One region of the Bacillus sp. NEB1478 genome, then DNA from elsewhere that is predicted to be linked to it. Evidence: riboswitches for the same ligand, from Rfam matches in the RefSeq annotation. Region 1 holds a riboswitch; each other region holds the start of a gene.
The links. Region 1 has a riboswitch for cyclic di-GMP ahead of RGB74_RS01700 (hypothetical protein). Riboswitches for the same ligand answer to the same signal wherever they lie in the genome.
Positions count from the first base shown of each region.

Region 2: it holds a riboswitch for cyclic di-GMP, as region 1 does, so the genes downstream of both, RGB74_RS12230 (GGDEF domain-containing protein) here and RGB74_RS01700 (hypothetical protein) in region 1, are expected to answer to the same signal.
Region 3: it holds a riboswitch for cyclic di-GMP, as region 1 does, so the genes downstream of both, RGB74_RS15690 (aspartyl-phosphate phosphatase Spo0E family protein) here and RGB74_RS01700 (hypothetical protein) in region 1, are expected to answer to the same signal.

Region 1 covers NZ_CP134049.1:346,625-353,680, forward strand. The annotation lists gene RGB74_RS01675 (nucleoside hydrolase) at 1-408, shown strand, start outside; gene RGB74_RS01680 (Spo0E family sporulation regulatory protein-aspartic acid phosphatase) at 533-703, opposite strand; partial or broken gene RGB74_RS20085 (cache domain-containing protein) at 1,057-1,989, shown strand; gene RGB74_RS20090 (methyl-accepting chemotaxis protein) at 2,113-2,931, shown strand; gene RGB74_RS01690 (transposase) at 3,052-3,612, opposite strand; gene RGB74_RS01695 (spore coat protein) at 3,931-4,605, shown strand; cyclic di-GMP riboswitch class II at 4,801-4,883, shown strand; gene RGB74_RS01700 (hypothetical protein) at 4,916-5,401, shown strand; gene RGB74_RS01705 (YdcF family protein) at 5,492-6,226, shown strand; gene RGB74_RS01710 (hypothetical protein) at 6,243-6,428, shown strand; gene RGB74_RS01715 (ATP-binding protein) at 6,575-7,056, shown strand, end outside.
Region 2 covers NZ_CP134049.1:2,474,804-2,481,859, forward strand. The annotation lists gene addB (helicase-exonuclease AddAB subunit AddB) at 1-3,209, opposite strand, end outside; gene RGB74_RS12225 (GGDEF domain-containing protein) at 3,488-4,546, opposite strand; gene RGB74_RS12230 (GGDEF domain-containing protein) at 4,664-5,599, opposite strand; cyclic di-GMP riboswitch class I at 5,809-5,898, opposite strand; gene RGB74_RS12235 (protein kinase family protein) at 5,972-6,625, opposite strand; gene RGB74_RS12240 (YhjD family protein) at 6,732-7,056, opposite strand, start outside.
Region 3 covers NZ_CP134049.1:3,114,870-3,121,925, forward strand. The annotation lists gene RGB74_RS15680 (DEAD/DEAH box helicase) at 1-2,165, opposite strand, end outside; gene RGB74_RS15685 (hypothetical protein) at 2,162-3,466, opposite strand; cyclic di-GMP riboswitch class I at 3,723-3,809, shown strand; gene RGB74_RS15690 (aspartyl-phosphate phosphatase Spo0E family protein) at 3,851-4,012, shown strand; gene RGB74_RS15695 (cation:proton antiporter) at 4,132-5,703, opposite strand; gene RGB74_RS15700 (aspartyl-phosphate phosphatase Spo0E family protein) at 5,924-6,079, shown strand; gene RGB74_RS20155 (3D domain-containing protein) at 6,309-6,896, shown strand; gene RGB74_RS15715 (AAA family ATPase) at 7,049-7,056, shown strand, end outside.

The DNA of each region.
Region 1 (7,056 bases):
GAGAATGCAACGATCATCCCTTTGAATGTGACCGATCGTGCAATTGTGACACCAGAAATGGTCAATTATATCGATTATAAAGGGAAAGCACCGGTAATCAAGCCTTTGCTGGACTTTTATTATGATTTTTATAAAAAAAAGAACCCTCGTATTTTAGGAAGCCCTGTTCATGATGCCATCACCTTAATGGCAAGTGTCAGGGAAGATATGTTTTCGTTTAAACGTTTGCCTGTCCATATTGTAGTGAGAGATGAAATGATTGCCAGAGGACAAAGTATTGCAGATATCAGAGAGTATGTTCAATTCGGAGAGAATGAAAAAAAACATAGAATCGCGTTTGACTTTGATTACACCAAGTTTTTCAACGATTTTATGAGCACGATGACAGGTGAAAAATTTCGCTATTGATGTATTATATAAAACTATTAATTTAGAGTGAGAGCAATTAATTGAAATGCAATATGAAGAATAACAAAATAAAAACCGAAGCGTCCGATTGCAGGCAGACATCTCCGGTTAATTGTTTATAGAATTATGCACATTCTCTAATTTGATCCAGCTTGTTAAGTTTCTCATCTAAAATCTGGCTGAGCTTTACAAGGAGCGGGTCAGCAAGATTATCTACTTTTTTACTTACTTCATACATGGTCGTGCGAATGGCATCTATCTCTGTAGTTAAGACAAGAGCGTTGGTTCGGCTCATGGTCCATACCCCCTCATATATAATAACCACTTCTGCACTATTAATATCGGTAAATTATACTAACATTATATACCATATTTGGTGTCGAGTCTATCATTTTTTTGTACATATAGGGGGACAGACCCCATAAAAATACAGTAATGCCAAAAATGTCTTTTCTCCAAAGACATTTTTGGCATTTTTTATTAAAAACTTTGCAGAACTATGTCGATATACCTTTTGCTGACCTAGAAACTATCACATGGAGGAAGAAAATGATTAAGAAAAGTCTACAAAGGCAGATTTTGGTGCCTTTTTTATTGCTTATATTCATGACAGGGTTGATCATAAGCGGTGTTGGTTATTTTTATAGTATGAAAACAACGGTTAATAATTCATCTGCTGACACATCTGCAAGGATGGAAGATTTGAACCAATCCTTGGATCGTTTTTTAAGTAACAATGCTGAATTTGTTTTGGCGTATGCGGATGATGCATGGATCAAACTTTACAAAACGGGAGATGATCCCGATTATGTTCTTAGAAAGTTCGAGGACTATCATGTATCTAACGCATCAATTATGAATAGTTATTTTGTTTCAAAAGATAAAAACGTAATTATGTACCCGGTTCCTGCATCAAAAATAGATGATCTTACACTTACAGACTGGTACAAAAAAGCCGAGAAAAATCCTGAGAAGGTTATTTGGATAGATCCATTTACCGATACAGGAACAGGCAGACTCGTAATCAAGGCTGTTAAAGGAATTGAAAATAACGGGGAATTTGTTGGTGTTGCAGCAATCGATATAGCGGTTAGTGATATATTGACAATCATGCAAAATATGAAAATCGGGGACTCTGGATATGCACTGTTACTTGATAATTCCGGATCCTACATGGTGCATCCAAATCCGAAAATGGCAGGTAAAAGCGCTGCGAATGAATCTTTCTATAAAAAAATGAATCAAGAACAAGGTATTTTAACAACTGAACTTAACGGAGATAAGCGCGTGATCAGCTACGTGCAAAATGAAACGACCGGCTGGAAGCTAGCTGGAACAGTTGCAGTCAGTGAATTTGAAAAGAAAGCATCGGTCATTTTGTTGCCGATCGGTATTGCTCTCTTGATCACGATTCTTGTAGCGGCGGTCATCTCAGTCTTTGTATCAAGAAAAATCACAAATCCTGTTCGCACATTAAAAGAAGCCATGAACGAAATGAAAAATGGAAATTTGCAAGTAGCAGTTTCTATGAATCGAGAAGATGAGATAGGAGAACTGGCTGATAGCTTTACAGATATGTCAGGTCAAATGCGGATGCTGATCGGTGAAATGGCACAAATCACAGACCATGTAACTGATGCGTCACAAACGGTTGTCGCGAGTGCTGAAGAAAATTCAGCTTCTGCCCACGAAGTCTCAAGAACAATGCAACAAATAGCAGAGGGTTCCTCATACCAAGCAGAGTTAATGGATGGAAATGCTCAAGCGGCAGGTGTTCTAGCAGATCGTATTACACAAGTGCAGGAAAAGGGAGAAGCCATTGAAAAAGCAACACAACAGATGAATCATGCATCTGTAACAGGTGTTGAAAAAGTAACGTTCTTAAAAGAAAAATCGTTACTCACTACTGAAATGACAAAAGATATGATCACATCTATTAAAAAACTGGATGAAACATCTGGCAGTGTCCAGGAAATCGTCCATACGATCAGTGAAATCGCGAACCAGACGAATTTGCTAGCGTTGAATGCAGCAATTGAGGCAGCTCGCGCAGGGGAATCTGGAAGAGGATTTGCAGTTGTTGCGGATGAAGTTCGAAAATTAGCAGAACAAACAGATGGTTCATTAAAAGAAATTAGTGTATTAATCAGTGATATGCAAGCTGTTACACAATCGACTGTTGGACAAGTTCAGGAAGCTGCAGCACTGATCTTAGAACAAGGCGAAGCGGTTGAAGAAACAGAGCAGACGTTTAAAGAGATTTCTAAAGCTATCCATGGTAACTCAGAAAAATTACAAGACGTCATTGAATCCGTTGAAGAAATGACGAAGCAAAAAGATGTTTTACTGGAAAACGCCTCAAATATACTAGCTATCACGCAAGAAACAGCGGCTGGCACAGAGGAAGTTTCGGCTTCAACCGAACAACAATCAGCATCCATGGAACAACTGAACCACCTAGCAGAACAACTAGAACAATATGCAGAACAAATGCGCGACCACGTTATGAGATTCAAGATCTAGGGGACAGACCCCAGACAAATACAAAAAAGCCGGTTTTGTCTTCTTCAGAAGGACATAACCGGCTTTTTCATTGAAACAACAAGCTTTATAAATTTGATAGAGTGTAATTTTACAACGCCATTACTGCTCTACGACCGGTGTTATTCTGCTTTCGACATAATCTCGATATAGTGATTTTGATTTTTGAAACTGTTCAAGTATAAATGAGGTATCTAAGAAGGAACATACGGATTGGCTTGCATAATAACGGTAGCTGCTCCAAGGATATTCAAGAGGGTACATAACAAGGTCTGCAGCAACAGGGTTCATGTGGATGTAGCGGCTAGTGTCTAGTAGATAAGATCGATCTTCGATTAATTCTGCTCCGTATCGACCTTGAAAGACATGGCCAGTGAGTTCATATTTTTTATTAAAATACATCGCATAAGTTTCACTTAATTCTTTCATGAAATCACCAGGCGGGGACTTGCAGCATTGAATTTGTAAATGGGTGTGGTTCGGCATGAGGCAATAAGAGAAAAGTTTAACGGAATACTTAGGAATGCAGTGACTAAGTATTTTTAAATAATGATGATAATCGAGATGAGAGTAAAAAAGGGGTTCTCGTCGATTACCGCGAGTGGTGACATGGTAAACAGCATCGGGATACCAGATACGTTTCGTCCTAGAAATGGGATTCACCTCCTTCCAGTAATAATTCTAGTGTAAGGCTTTTAGCTGGATTTGGGAAATGGGGACAGTCCCCAAACAATTTATTTCCTTTACGGTTTTTGAGTAAACCTTCCCGTCGGTTTCTGAATACAAACGATTTTATTATACGAATTTCAAATATCATCATTTTACTTCAAAAATTCAGCTTTCAATTTGTCGATTGTGGGATATTGCTGAATCATTTTATCGAATTTCCCCGGAAATTTTTTTGCGAATTGCACCTTTATTGTATATATGACTTCAATCTACACAAAATAACCCCGTATTTCTAAAAACGGAGGTAAGAATATGAACCCTATTAATCCGAATCAATCTAATCCAAATCAAAATAATCAGTCCCAAAATGCTAATAGCTCTGAGTTTGTGCATCAAAACATGCAGACGGGCAAGGTGCCTGCACAATTTAACCATGGTGGACACGAACTGTTCGATGTTCATGAAATGCTGGGAGGAACAATCAGCACACTAAACTTGTACATCCTTTGCAGAGACCACATCCAGGATCAAGAATTAAAAGCAATGTTAGATCGTCATTATCAGCATATTACGAACGAATATAATGCATGTGTTCAAGCTTTTCAAACAGGAAAAGATCCATCTATGCCAACTCAAACCTATAAAATGACTCAAGAAAATGATTTTGTTTATGGGTTGAGTCCTGCACAGCCTAAAACTCCAATTCAAAATGCATCTCAGTTAAATGATGAAGCGATTTCTTCCTTAATTCTTGGAACATTAAAGTCTAATGCGTCCCTGAGAGGGATGGCTACTTTGGAACTTACTAACCCTGTCCTTCGCCGTGTATTAGCAGACGGGATACCAAATTGGATTGAAATGGCTTACGAATTATCAATTTGGCAAAACAAAAAGCATTTTTATCAAGTGCCACAATTAGCCCAACAAGATATGCAACAAATGATAAATGCATACGGTCAAGCCCAAACAATGCCGCCACTGCAATAGTTTAAGTACTTTAAAACGCTTGAGAATTAATTTTCTCAAGTGTTTTTTGAATAAATTTGCTTCTTTAAATAATTTTTTAGCAAGAAAATCACCTATAAGTATGCAAATAAATTTGTTGTATTAATTTACTAGTATATCAAAATTCTATTTACAGCAAATCCCTTTGATGGTAAATTTAATATTAGGAAATAATTAAATAAGTGTGGAGCTGTGAAGATTATTCTTTATTTGGGCGCTTGGAATAATCAGAGCTAGTAGCGCAACCGGCCGCTTCTTTTAATCAAACCGATAAAAGGAAGGGGTATTTTTTATGGAAATATCACGAAAAGAAAAGTTTAGTACAAAGAAGAAAGCGCGGAAGTGGACTAAGGTAGCATTGGCTACAGTTGCTGCTTTTACAATAGGGACTACTTCGGCATTTGCAGCGAAACCAGAGCTTGCAGATCAGCTATACACACAAATCCTTGCCTACACATTTAAGGATGATATCCAAAATCAGCTGAAAACTCAAAAAGATGAATTGCTTAGCGGGTTAAGCAGTAAAGTGCAAACTATTTTTTCAGAAACAAAAACAGAGCTGAACGATAAGAAGAAAGACATTATTCAAGAAGAGAAATCTGATCTTCAAAAACATTACGATGATGAAGTAGCAAAGATTACACAAAGAAAGCAAGAAGCTGTTGATAAAAAGACAGCAGAAATGACAAAAGAAGCGTCAACGACATCTGAAAACTATAAAAAACAGATCACACAAGAAATCGAAAAAGAGATCAAAAAACAAGATATTAATAAATAAATCAAAAGAGCGGAAAATCTCCGCTCTTTTTCTATTTTTCGATATACTAGAATTTGGAACCTCAATTAAATGGTAATGGAGCTTAATACTATGAAAAAATTATTTTTGTTTCTAAGTCTCTGCTTTTTTCTTTATGCTGCAGCGATGCTGATCCAAACGACCAACATGGATATGGGATTAGCCGTCTTTTTCATGCTTAGTGTTTTCTTTTTTCTGCTGTTTTACAAGTATCAGACCATGATGAATCTTTTTAAAAAGTACAGAAAAACGACAACGGTCATAATAACACTGGCCATCCTTTTTGCAGGCACGTTAGAAACTCTTATTCTCTTATCTGCGAATACCAATCCCGATAAGGTTTCCGATAGAATAGACACAGTACTCATATTAGGAGGCGGGACAAAAAACAACAGACCAGGTGCCGTATTGAAAGGACGACTTGATCAAGCACTCGCTTATGCTCAAAATCACAAGGATCTTCATTTTGTTGTGAGCGGGGGTCTCGGTTTTCGGAAAACGGAAAGTGAAGGCTTCATTATGAAAAACTACCTTGTGAAACACGGCATGGATCCAGATCGAATAAAGATAGAAGAAAAAGCGACAAGTACATACGAAAACTTATTATATACGAAACAAATGATTGATCCTGGCAGTAAAGTGCTGATCGTAACGAGTGATTTTCATCTTTTTCGGACGAAGATGATCGCTAAGCGCTTAGGAGTGGATGCAGAAGGTCTAGGGTCGCCGCTAAGAATTTCGTCCGTACCTCAGGCGCATGTAAGAGAGTACATGGCCATTTTCAAGAGCTATTTCACAGACCGCTAAGAAGGATGTGACATACATGAATAACAAAAATCGATATCATTGCTGTGCGACATGTGTAAATTTCAAACCTGAGAAAACATCTGTAGGGATGCGTTATTTCTGTGTGCGGCTTGGATATGATACTAAGCCAGACTACCAGTTTAATTGCTGGGAGCCGAAACCGCATATTGTGAAGTTAATTAAAAAGGAACAGACTGAATGACGTTTTGATATATCGTATATCAAAGCGTTTTTCTTTGCAGTTCAACCACTTGCCTTGAAAAAGCTTACAATGTTAAAGTGTGTAAGGATTTACGTAACGGAATTAGTGGAAATAATAGTGGTAGATGAAGGAAAGGATTATTTACAATGAACCTTGAGATCCCAATTGAAATAAAAGAAAAGCTGCAAAAAGAAGCGGCTAAACGCATAGAAAATTTGCCTGATGTTTATAAAGATTTGATCGGAAAGCCTGGCTATACAGCACCTGACACATCGCTTGTTGAAGATGCGGTGATCGCCCTTGCCTTAGGAAAAAATGTTCTGCTGAAGGGTCCTACTGGTTCAGGTAAAACGAAACTCGCTGAACTGCTCTCGAGTATTTTCGGTCAGCCGCTGCACCAAGTCAATGCCTCTGTGGATTTAGATGCGGAAGCGTTATTAGGGCACAAAACATTAAGCTATCGGAACGGAAAGCAAGAAATTGAATTCATTCCAGGACCCGTTACTAAAGCGGCGAACAACGGACATTTTCTGTATATTGATGAAATCAACATCGCAAAGCCTGAAACACTGCCGATCTTAAACGGAATGCTCGATTACCGTCGTACGATTGCCAACCCGTTTACAGG
Region 2 (7,056 bases), 1.8 Mb from region 1:
AGAGCAACTGGAACGATATTTGAACGTTTCTCCATTGTGCTATCCATCAGGTTTACCGCTTCTTCATCTGCTAGCACAAGACCCTTCATTTTGAACTTTTTCAAAATTTCCTGCTCAATCTCTTCGACAGATAATAACTTCTTCTTATTCAGCAATGGATTATGAACATGAAAATAAAGCACACCTGCCGGTATCGATTCTTTACCAAGCCACTTTTCTGAATGAGTAACTGCTACATCAAGATACGTAAGCATTTGCAGCGCAATTCCATGATAAAGCTCAGATAAACTCAATCCAGTAGAGCTGGATTTATAATCGATAATACGCATTAATAACCCATTAGAACTTTCTGCTGTATCGACCCTATCAATACGGCCGACAACTTCCATGGTTGTACCGTTTGGAAGTTTGTACATGAGAGGCGGCAATGTCCCGCCTGTCCCAAACGCAAGTTCCAGTCCGGCCGGCGTAAAACCGCTTGCTTTTGCATGCTCACTCAGCACATGAGAAGCTTTCCCGACCACTTCTTTCAATTTCTTTTTTATATAAAGGTGCCGATTCGAACTCAGTAAGATTTCATGCTGAAGCTGTGGAGCCAATAATTCTACAATATCTCCAGCCATACGGTAACAATCCCCTTTTGAGAGATCGCTCCAAGACACTCTTCTCTGCTGCAATGCATCGTTCATCTGCTTTAACGCAGCATGAAAAAGCTGTCCGATATCGGGAGCTTCGAGCTTGTACATCTGCCGCTCCTTCAATTTCAATCCATACGATGCAAATTGAGAAAACGGACAAGACTGAAAAAGTTCCATGCGCGAAATACTTGTTAGGATTGTTTCACCGTACAGTTCTCTGGAAACTTCTTCGCTTAATTTCGCTTCTCGGTTTAAATAAAACAAACTGGATATCGTTTTTGCAGCATAATGGCCATATTTATGATTAGTTATGGACCAATTGTACACATCCCACCATATCGGCGAAATCGGATATCCCCTTTTCCATTCGCGAAGCTGAACGCTTAGGCAGGATATACTTTTTAAAGGATGTTGAATAAAGTCCATACTTCCTTCTATAGATGGTTCATTTTGATACAGCTCTTCATTTAATGCCGGAAAAAGGTCTTGAAGACGCCCAATAACCATTGAGGGCTGCAGGGTTTTCCCTTCTTCATCGGCAAGAGCATACGACACATATAGACGGTCACTGGCATTTGTTAAAGCCAAATAAATCATAAACTGTTCATCAAGCAATTTACGGCGTGATGAAGGTGCAAGTTCGACACCATTTTTGGAAAGAGCATCTCGTTCATCTTCAGATAATAGACCGTCATCTTTTGGTTTTGCAGGAATAACACCATCGTTAACACCTAAAATAAAATTCACTTTTACATCAGTAAATCGGGATCGTTCGATTGTTCCTGCAAGAACTTGATCCAGTGATGGAGGAACTAATGCAAATTTCATGCTTTCTAGCCCTGTATCCAGCATCTGCGTCCAAGTTTCTTTTGAAAGTTCTTCTTTTCCGGTTAGTTCAACCATCTCATCTAATAGGTTCAGCACAGCATTCCACACTTGACCGTGCTCTCTTGCTGCCCGAAGTTTCCCGTCAGATTCGGATCTGAATCTCATTTTTTCAAGTTTTAAAGGGATGCTGAGCTCCTCTAGAAATGTATAAAGCGCACTGCAATAATCTTTAATCGTCTTACTTGAAGACAGTCTCCTAGACAAGCGTTTTAATGGTGAAACAATCATTTCACGCAAATCATTGAATAGTTGTTCTTTCTCATCATCGCGTGTAGTTTTACCAAAATCTTCGGCTTCAAACCCTCTGAATCTCTTATATTGCCATGGTTTAGAGTCTGTCCATCTACTTCCTTGTATACCAAGAGCAAGTACATAGTTTTCTAGTTCGTCCATACCTCTTCTGATCTCTGTTGTCGTTTTGCTGATCTCATCAGCCGGGTATAGCAATTCTGTTTTGACCGCTCGGAAAACTGCCTCATACCTCCAATTTTTCAGCACAATATCTAAGGAAGAACGAATCAATTCGATCAGCGGATGATGAAGCATCGATTTTTTCTGATCTAAAAATACAGGAATGTCATAATCGGCAAAAACGGTTTCGATCAATGGCTGGTAGCTTCCTGAGTTACGGACAGTTACGGCGATATCACGATATCTGTATCCATGATCACGAACCAGCTCAATAATCTTCCGTGCTGCTCCTTCTACTTCTAATCTTAAATTAACCGCTGCTCCAATATGTATTCCTGATGAATCTGGAAAAGTCATTGCAGGTCTTGTATCATAATGTTTTTCAATATGTGAAATAGCATGCGATCTGAATTTCGGAGTTTCATAGCGTAAAACCGGCTCCATCAATTCCACACCAAGTTCTTGTGCTTTTTGTGATAATACTTGCCTAGTTCTTATCGTCATATAAAACACATCTAATTCATGAGGTTCAGACCCATTTTCTTGTGATGGATCTACAGTAAGTGCAATGGTTACTTTTTTCGCATGCTGCATCAATGCTGCTGTTACTTCTAGCTCCTGAGGTGTAAACGAGTGAAAACCGTCTATATAAATTTCACAGTTCTTGATCATTTCTGAATAAGCGATTTTTTCCTGCAGCAATCTCAAGTAATCTTCTGAATCTAAATATTGTTCAGCCAGCGCCTTTTCCAGCGCACTTGAAATTACGCTCAAATCGGATAATTTATCTTTCAGTACCTTCTTATTGTTTTCTTTCTGACCAAGACTTAAAAGCGTTTCTGCATTATAAGTTAAATGCTCTGAAGATACACAATATCGCTTCAGCTCTGTCATCATCATTTCTAGTAATTCATAAAAACCATTCTGCTCTGATGCTTTCTTAAAGATCTTAAGTTCTTCTTTTTTGTTCTCAATAATCTTTCTGAGCATCATCCGTACTCCAGAACTTGTGATGTGAAGCCGCGTCATACCCCCTGTTTCACCAAGAATACGCCAGGCTAGCCTTGAGAAACTATAGACTTGGGCTCTCATCATTCCGTTCAAACCTGGTGTACCTGCAAGTTTGTATTCTGATTGAAATGTCATCTGATCTGGTACTAAATAAATAATAGGACTTCCAGATGGATCATCTGCCAACTTTTGTTGGATGTCCTGAAAGACAGAGTGGGACTTTCCGCTGCCGGATCGCCCCAAAATAAATTGCAAACTCATATTTTCATCCCCTGTTCCGTACACAATTTCTGTTTTTATTATCTCATAATCTCTTATGAGAACAAAGGTTAGCATTCTCAAAAACAAGTAAATAAAGCTGGAATTTAAAGGATATCTCTTAATAAAAAGCTCGGTTTAATATTGTTTTAGCTCTTTTCTTAAAGATTATTGTTTTTTAATAAGATTTGGTTAAACTATCCTTTGATAAGAAGACTGGAGCGGAAATCAACATCGCCATCTCTAATAACAATAAAAAAAAAAGAAAACCCACTGTTATTTCAGCTGATTTCCTTTTTATGATCTACTTTGAATGTATTTCTTCCCGATGTTTTCGCATCGTAAAGAAGTGTATCCGCTCTTTTAATGAGATTTGCTGGCTTTTCGCCAGGATGATGGACGGCGATACCATAGCTTAATGTTACAGGCAGAACCCCTTGGTTTAATCTGTAGGGGTATTTTTTTAAATGGTCATTCACTTGTTCGATCGATCTCTTAACTGCCGATTCTTTATCTGTATGTATGATCCAGGCAAATTCTTCTCCCCCATAACGGTATGCAGTTCCTTCTTTCATTGGTAAATACCGTGTGAAGACAGAAGAAACAAGCTTCAGCACTTCGTCACCAACAACATGTCCATGAACATCGTTCACTTTTTTAAAATGATCAATATCACAAAAAACAAGTGTAAAGGAAGATTCATGTTTTGTTTTTTCTAATACATCTTCTTGAAATTTACGATGATTGAAAAGACCGGTTAAATAATCTTGAACAGACTGAAGCTGATACATGTTTTTCTCAAAAAAGTTCTGTCGTTCCTTCGAAGCTAATACCCCGCCATATAAAGCAATCAGCCACAAAAAAGTACTGTTAATAAAGAAATTAAAAAAGGTTTTTGTTTCTAAATATCCTGCATCATACAAGAATAGGGATACGAATCCTGTAAATATGGCGGCAGCTAAAACGATAGAACCTTTTAGTCTCCAGTAAATCGCAGCATGGATTACAATCAAATAACCTACTGGAATAAACGGACTTTCTGAATTTCCGGTAAGGAGCAGCAGCCACGAGTATACGATAAAATCAAAAACAATACCTCCACGCGTAAATATCCGATAGTAATAGGATTTCTCATGAAAGCGCCATAGAACAAACTGAGTAGCTCCCATATAAGCAATTCCTATTGTTAAAAGTAAAGGAAATGTCTCTTTATTAAAGTTCAATACGCTCGCAATCGGATTGTAATAAAATAAGGGTACGCAAACGATTACAAAAAACCACCGTAAAAGTGACGAGATTGTCTCTGAACGATGATCTGTTATTACAAATAAGTCTCTCATTACTGCCATCTTCTTTCGTATTTATGTTCCTAATTCTAGAAATTATAGCATATGGGCATACTTCCCTGATAAGACTTTTCTTTACATATTAGTAAAACGGTTCATTTGGCACGGGAATTATGTCTTGATTTCCCGTTTATTGCTATACATTCGTTCATCAGCTAGTTGAAGATAATAGTCAATATTTTCATATGCATCATTTAAGAGCTCTATAGCACCATAGGCGAGCGAAATGTCTTTATTCCAATTCATAAGCTGGTTCTCCATTTTTTCGACGAGAAGATACGAATCTTCTTCATTTAAACCTGGCAGTAAGAATACGAACTCATCGCCTCCAAATCTAAAGCCAGACGAAAGCTTTAGCCGTTTAGCCAATTCAGCAATTTGCTGCAGAAGTTCATCTCCGGCATGATGACCGTAAACATCGTTAATATGTTTGAAGTTATTAATGTCAAACATAACAAGCGTGATTGGCATTTTAATCTTCTTAGCATTTTTAATTTCACTTTCCAGACAATCATAAAAATAACGGCGATTATACAGATTCGTTAAAGGATCCCTGATACTGATCTCTTTTAAATCTTTAAATTGCTGTGAAGAAAATCCGCTCAAAAAGCCTGTTATCGAACGATGAGCCGCATGGTTCCATCGGTCAAGCATGATAAGCTGAATGTAAATATCTTCACTTTTAGTGACTTTCTTCATCTCTTGCAGTACGGCTTCTCTTATACTTGTTGAGAAACAAGCGAGAGAACGGTGCGGAATACGCTGATGCTTCAAAAAATGAATACCTGAGCGAAACGCTTTTTCCTCAGCTTGTTTCAAGAAGTCTTGAAAACGATGTTCTTTCAAAAACACAGCATGTACAATTCCGCGTAAAAATTTTTCCAGCACCCGCTCATATTGTTCAACAAAGCTGCTAAGAAAAGTATTAAAATCTTCATATAAATGCAGCTCTTTTTTATGTATATCAATCATAGATGGGATGGATTTTATAAATCTTTTATACAAATCTTTTTTGAGTGCGCGCAGGTCTAGTTGGCTTTCTTCCATATTAGCAACCCTCAAATCTTCAATAATTTACATACAAAGAGCCATCCCCCTTAAGAATTAAAGGGAAATGGCTCTTAATGCTTGATAAACTTGGAATCTCGTCTTGTTTTGTCCTTCCGGTGCTCATGTATTAGCAATACACTGAACTCCTCTGAACTCCACATCATCGATCTTCTAGCTTCAGAAACATTAATATGGCATCGTTCCCCTTTGGCAACCGGCTGCCATCGTATGCATCCACATACTTTAGGCCCATAGCTTTGCGTCCCAGCTTTTCAACTGGTTTGCCCTTATTACAAAGGTTTTTATGATTTATAGTTATTATATCCTATATAGGGAAAATGTGCCAATATTTTTTATAGGCAATATTAACTATTGTAATTTCTTTTCGATAGAATATTTTAACTTTCGATAATATCTATACCCTATTCGAACTAGATTTAAAACAAAATATGGAATGCGTATAGGGAAACGGTAAAGTGTTTTTTTGTAAAATTTGAAGTAGGCTTTTCTTAAATCTGCCCATTTTCTGCATTCTACCTGTTTTAAGAAGTCAGAAACATCGACAATAATTCCTCTGCCGTTACTGATCATGACATTCTTCCCATGAACATCAACAGGAAATAAGCCCTTTTTCTTCGCATAATTCAGAGCTTCATCGATATCATAAATGACTTTTTCAGGAATTTTAACACCTTTATGAACACAATCATAGAGAGTTACCCCTTCAATTCTCTTTAAAATCAGGAATCGATCTTCCGTATAATAGCATACGGAATAGCCAGGATGCTCTCCCAGTTTTTCATATACCTTCTTTTCTTGGATAAGGCCATGCGCTTCTCTTCCATAGATTTTAACAACATAAGCGGGATAGTCAGGATGAAGGAATACTGCGGCATAGTTTCCGCAGCCGATCAATTTCCAAGGATGAGGAGTGTTGATAGGGCATACCGGATCAAACGGACTCTGACTCTCTATAATCATTTCTCTATTTAACTGTCTTGTAAGCTGGATAAAGTGTTCCATACATTTCCTCTTTTTCGTTGGTATACCATGAGTTTTAGCATCTAGCAATACGTTCATTGTATACACAACCAGCTAAAAAGGAAACCAATTTGAAGGAAAGAAATTTCTATTGTGATGCAACGCGAAGATAAGACATCATGAGGGTTTCAGCTTTATTCTTCAAATGGACATTCGGAAATCTCATAATTTCACGATAACCTCGAATGAATATCTCATATTCGGTAATATCGTTATCTTTCTGGCCATCCATCACCTTAATTTTTCTTTTTCTTAGTTCAACGCGAACATCATGCAAGTCTTTGCTAATTTGATTCATTATCTGCTCTAAGAGAGCGATGTAAGGCTGCTTTAATTTAAATGCTGAACGGTTTACAACTTGTAAATCACGGTGAAAAACCGTTAATATAATCGGATACATTACGAATTTATCG
Region 3 (7,056 bases), 1.2 Mb from region 1:
AGAAGAAGCCCGCGCCGCTGCATGCCTGTTACTTTTTCTAACTGTTCAAACGTATCCTGAACAAGTCTTTCATATAATGAAGCTTGATCCTTTGTTAAAGGACAGTATTCTTTGATTTCTTGTTTTTCAGGCAGATTGAGCTGAACAGCCGGGTCCATCTTCGTCCGCCGCAGCAAGAAAGGCTGAACGAGCTTTTTTAATTGTCCAAGACGTTCATGATCATTATCTTTTTCCACTGGCAGCACAAACTTTTTCTGAAAAGACGGCTCACTGCCGAGATAGCCAGGATTAAGAAAATCAAAAATAGCCCAAAGCTCCAATAAGCGATTTTCAACAGGCGTTCCAGTAAGACCTATTTTATGACGGCCGTTTAGCTTACGAATACTCCTCGATTGTTTCGTATAGCTGTTCTTAATATTTTGCGCTTCATCTAACACGATGGCTTCCCATAAAACTTCACCAGTCTCTTTCTGATCCAGCTGGCTCGTCGTATAAGAAGTGATCACAACATCAAACTGTTTGTACCATTCGTGAAAATCCTCACCTTTTTTCCTATTTGCACCATAATGCAGACCAACTTTCAGTAATGGTGAAAAGTGCTCCAGTTCTTTTTGCCAGTTTCCGATAACGGAAGTAGGACAAATGAGTAAAAATGTCCCTTCCTGTTCTCCTTTTTCCTTCACTTTTAAGAAATAATCTATCGTCTGAACAGTTTTACCAAGTCCCATATCATCCGCCAGGCAAGCTCCAAGACCAAACTTGCGTAGAAAATACATCCAAGAGCTTCCTGTGACCTGATAGTCTCTTAATGTACCTTGAAGATTTTCTGCTTTTGGTTCAACCGGGATCGTTTTCACTTCGGATAACTGATCCATCCATAAGTTAAGCGGTTCATCCCATTCCATATCAAGCATCGGACCTTCAGCTTCCATCTCGAAAATATCATCAGCAGGATTCGTCTCCATGTTTAAAAGATGCTGTTCTAATACATCTTTTAATTGAATTCCTGACCGGTCGACATTTTTTATGAGACTCCGGACTTGTTTCATCCACTCCGGATCAACACGGTACCATTGTCCATTTCTTCTAACTAGTCTTCTGCTGCCATCAACAAGCTTTCTAAACTCGTCTTCTGAAAGCTCCTCATCGCCGGTAGATAGCCTCCAATCAAATTGCATGATCGCATTTAATCCGAGAAAAGATGGGGCCGCTCCGCCAGCTTGCGGTTTCGTTTTAATTTTCGCTTTAACCTTTGGCTGCATGTCCTGTACAGTTTTCCACCATTCCGGTAAAGAAACAGAAATACCAATCTGGGTCAAAAGATCACTCTTCCCAGTTAAGAAGTCCCAAGCTTCTTTTTCCGATATTACTTCCTTGATCTCATTTTTATTGCCTATTTTCAACCAGGAAATCAGTTTTGATGCAAGCTCTATATCTTGTTCGACGGCGTCTTTATAGGATTTCCAATCATCAGGATATAGTGTACTTTTTCCTTTGTAAGGAACACGGATTCCTTCTCCTTTTTCTTGTAAAAAAGCATGTATCGTCCATTCATCTTTATCTGCACCATCAAATGGTTCGTTCAGTTCAAAAATAATAGAAAAAGGTTTTGGATCCATACGCCAGCCAATTTTGATCAGCCATTCGGTTTCATCTAAGTTCTTCAAAGCCGAAATAACCGGCCTGGAAATACCTTTTACAAGGTCTCCGCGAAAAGAAGATGGAACAACCTCAGAACCACTCTCTGGAAGAGTAGCAAGTGCCTCATTGATCCAAGGTGTTTCAATCCGCTTACCTTCAGCCTTCCAAGACCATATCCCATCTTTCCATGCCTCGAAATCAGGAATAACACGTTCTTTTTTCATTAATTTAAAAATATCATTTGCTTCGTGTACGGTTTCCAATGATTCTCCATCCCAATTATGTTCAGCAATAAAAAAATCAGGATATCGGTTAAACAATAAAAAAGCATCGCCGGCATTTAAATACACATTTTGATGATCGTCAGAGTCAAGCATAGTACCATAAAAGGAAGGCTGATGCCATGTGAATAACAAAGGTTTCCAGTCGCTGACATGCACTCTTTTTTCTTTTCTTGTCGCCCACAAGACCATATTGCCTTGCAGCCATTTTGTATGAAGTAAAAGATTGCTTGTATCGATCATGAAATAAACTTCCCTTTCCTCAGCTCTTCCTGAAATGCTCTTAACCTGCCGTATACAGATGCGATCTGGTTAATATAAACCGAAAAACGCTCTTCTTCTCCTAAATCAAAATAAATAGACCGAAGTGTTTTTAAATGTTTAATAGCTGATTGATATGATTTCCGTGTACGTTCATTGATCAAACGGTCTATCGTTTGATGATATATCGGCAGTACAGATTCTTTATTTAGTGAGATAACCTCTTTTAAATCTTTTCTTTGTATGAGTTCGGGCGAGTATCCCATAATTACTTGCAGCTCTACCCACCGCTCATATTCACCGATTACCATTAGATATTCGCCATATTCATAAAATGTGATCGGCAAGAATTCAATGAGCATTTCTTCATATTGTTCTTCATCACCTGTATGCTGAGCATACTTCCAGAAATAATTCAGGTATTCATGGAAAAATTCCCGGGCATTTGAATGATAATAGTACGTATTAACTCCCTCTAAAAACGTTGGTTTTAAATAAAGCAGCCAAGATAAAAGCCTGTTCCATTCTTGTTTTTCAACTAATAGCTTCATCCAGACTAAAAAATGCACCATTTCAATCTTTTTATCATTCTTCTGAATTCGTTCAAAAGCGAGTTCATCTTTCTTTCGTGCAAACGCAAAATGTACAAGTGCCAATTCAAGCATTTGTGTAGTGTTTCCTGCCTCTTTTTCTTCTAATAGCTGCTTTTCATATTTTTCAAGCCAAGATTCATCGGTATACAAAAGAGACCAGCTGACTTGAAACAAGAAAAATAATAAATACCCCCATTTAGGAGGAATTTCATATAGACTCTGAAAATTCCTAAGACTCTCTTCAATAAGCTCTTTATTTTCATTCATCAATTTTTCACTATTCAACTGCTTCAGTGTGATATACATCTGATCAGATAACTTATCTACTGTAGCTGTAAAATTAGCTTGCATATAAGAAGCGATTCCGTAATGTGCTTCAAATGAAAAAAGACGAATCAACGTCTCGATCTGTACATGAAATTTATACAACAATGCAATATCTTCATCGAAAAATTGTCCAGCGTTCAATAGTGCAGGATAATAATCTCTATAAATATGAACAAATGTGTAACTCGTATCTTTACCGTCTGCCATGTCACGAAAGGTGACGGTTTGCATTTTACGTTTTTCAAATATCTCAAACCGGTCAGAGAAATATTCACGCCATAACTGAACGGAGTGCGTGTTTTGGACCTTTTTTTCAGGTGAATCATAATGATTATTAGAAGTCTTTTCATTCATACGATCCATACCCGTCTCCCTCCTTACGCGCTTTATTACCAATTATAGCAAATTATTTATTCTCTCATTCATGCATATCATTTCTATTTTAAAGGAAACTTCCTCAAATGACCAAAGATTGCTCTGAATCACTCTTCAAAACAAATTGGTTTCATCCGATAATTAAACTAAAGTGAAATAATTAAGGTGAACTACCCATAATATATTGTCTATTTATGTAATTTTTTGTAAACATTTCTGGTTAAATATGTTATACTATGGAAAATCGACGAAAAGGCAAACTTTTCGAAAGAGAAGGACGCAAAGCTATAGGGACTAAGTCTAATTGTAGATATGTCAGCCAGTTGCCGAATGACTCCTTCGTCGTAAATATTTAGTAAGGGAGATATATATATGAAGGAGAAGACGATGCTTGACCGCATTTCTTTGCTGAGAGAAGAACTCTATCGAACTTCATCTATGTTAAATCATGAATTAGCTCACCCTAAGTTAGTAAAGGTTAGCCAGCAGCTAGATAAATTACTCAATCAATACAACAGTGTTGTACAAAAGTAATTTCATAAAAACAAAACTTGGCTGACGCAGATTATTCCGTCAGCCTTAGCTCTACCTGTACCAAATGCTATACAATGCCGCTGGACCATTATTCAACTCATCATGAAAAAACCCGCCTTTTACAGCTCCTGATCCTCATTTTTGCACTTTTCAATTTCATCAACGATCCTCTCTATTTCTTCTTCAGCCAGCTTGGTTGAAATCATCTCTTTACGCAAAAGCCTCTCCACAGCCTCATGTTCTGCATAAAGCAATTCAATTTTAGCCAATCGTTCTTGTGACCTTTTCCATTCAGGATGTGATTCGTACATATCATCTAGTTTTTTCTTTTCTTCATCTCTTCTATATTCGTAAAGTTTATTCATCCGATCAAAAACCACACTGGAAATCACTGCCTCATTCTTCAGTTTCTGAAGCCTTTTTAATGCATAATCATAACGGTGGACAGCAGCTAACGTAACATCGTATTCTGTTTTTTCTTTCTCGTGCCCTTTTATGTTTAATCGTTTTATAAGTGCTGGTATCGTCAAGCCTTGGACAAGCAATGAAAAGAAAACAATACTGAATGAAAGGACAATAATATCTTCTCTCCCAGGAAAATCTCCTGGCAAACTTAGAGCAAGTGCGATGGACAAAGATCCTTTTAATCCGCCCCAATTTAAAATGTGCTTCCACTTGGAAGGGATTCCTTTAACCGGAACCAAGGATACATAAACAGCAATCGTTCTCGCAGCAAGAACTATTAAAATAGCACCAATGATTAAACCAAACTTGTTCCCGATATTAATATAAGCGATTTCTAATCCTACTAACAAAAAAACAAGTGAATTTGCAAATAGGGCCAGCACATCCCAAAACGAATGTATGTTTACTTTTGTAGTCGGACTCATCCCAATCTTTGCTCCATAATTGCCAAAGATCAGTCCTGCTACTACAACAGCGATAACCCCTGAAACATGAATGGACTCAGCTATTGAAAAGCTTCCGTAAAATAACAAAAGTGAAAACAGAATTTCTAAAGGATAATCATCATACCAGCTTGTAATCTTAGAAAATACATAACCCAGCGCACCTCCAATGAGAGCACCGCCTAACGCAACTTTTACTAGTATAATAATTGTTGCAGTTATTCCTCCAGCACCCATCTGTATGTATGAAGGAAGATAAACAGAAGTAATCATGAACAATACAACGGCTACACCATCGTTAAACAAACTTTCACCTTCAATAATGGTGGCTAATCTCCGGTTTACCCCAAGAGATTTAAATATACTTAAGACAGAAACAGGATCTGTAGCACTCATTAGCGCTGCAAAAACAAAGGCCGTTTGTACACCCATCCCTAGTCCAAAATAAGAGGATGTTCCAACTATACTAAAAGTGATTAAAGTTCCGCCTAATGCTAATGCCAAAATTGACTTCGTATTATCACGCAAATGGCTAAAAGGCAGCTTCAAACTAGCCTCACCAAGTAATGTAGGCAATAATAACGAAATGATGATGAATTGAAATGTATGCCCTTCTTCTATAATTCCTTTAACAGGTTCTAGCGAGGGTACTGGAACCAGACCGATGATTCCCCCAACTATAACAAGTGCAATCGGATAAGGTTTGTGCCATTTTTTCGCTAGAGCTGTCACTCCAACTGCTACTGCTAATAAAATTAAGGCTACATTCAATGAGTGATGCATACGCTTCACCTCTCCACTTGTTAGCTTTTTCTAATATTTTTTCCTCTCCTGCACATCCTCAAACGAAAATACAAAAATAAATATTATTATTCGACATATTCTTACGAGCTTTGAAGCTTCTTGTAATATTTTCACTATTTTCCGCGAAACCCTTTTTCTTTTGCTGAAAATATTGCATACTTTTTGAGACAAAATCTTTCAAGAAAGTTGTGAATGATACATGTTGTTACAATTAATTGAAGAAAAAAGAGAAGTGCTTCTTTGTCTTGGAAAAACATTTGGCCTTACAGCTAAAGAAACAGTTATTTGCAGTCAAGAATTGGACCAACTTTTAAATCGATTAAATGCAGACTTACCTGATTCACAAGAAAAATAGTAAACTTTGTCTATTTCCTGGGAAATTTGTCGAGTTATGCTTCTTTATTTGCTGCCAATCTTATAACCTTTCCTCACCATTACATAAATTCCTATTTTTACCTATTATTATATGAAAATAATATTGTAACCTCTTTGTTACTTTCTGCTAACCAGATTGTCACATTGTCCTTGTATAATTGGAAACCGAGGTGCATTTAACCAATTATACATAACAGGAGGAATTACATATGATAAAAAAATGGGTAATTACAGGGGCATTAGCATTTGGTTTACTAATTTCATCACCACTAAGCGGACAAGCTGCAATGGGAGATCATACTCTTCGTCCTGGCGTATGGGATCAAGATGTCCATGAACTTCAAGCAAAATTAAAAGCGATGGGATTCTTTGATTTCCCTGTTACAACTGGATATTATGGACCTGTTACTAAACAATCTGTACTTGATTTCCAGCGTTCAAAAGGTATTTCTGTAGATGGAATCGCAGGACAACAAACATTCAGCACGATCAAAAACAACTTGCAATCAAAAAGTATGACTGTTTCAGCCACTGCCTATACAAGCGAATGTGAAGGCTGCAGCGGTGTTACTGCAAGCGGGACAAGTCTAATTGACTATCCATACGCAAAAATTATCGCGGTTGATCCTGACGTAATTCCAATGGGAACTGTGGTTTATGTCCCTGGATATGGCTATGCGGTTGCAGCTGATACTGGCGGAGGAATCAATGGCAATGAAATTGACGTTTTTATGAATGATTATTCCAAAGCTGTTAATTGGGGAAGAAAAACGGTAAATATCTCAATCTTGCACTAAAGAAAAAAAGTTTACTAGACTTTCTTAAATAAATAATTTTTAGCCAGACCTGACTAAGGTCTGGCTTTTTTCAATTTTATTCCAAATTTTATATTTTCTAAATATTGTAATAATGGTATGGTTGTAGTACTTACTTTGGGAGGAAGGTCTATATGAACAT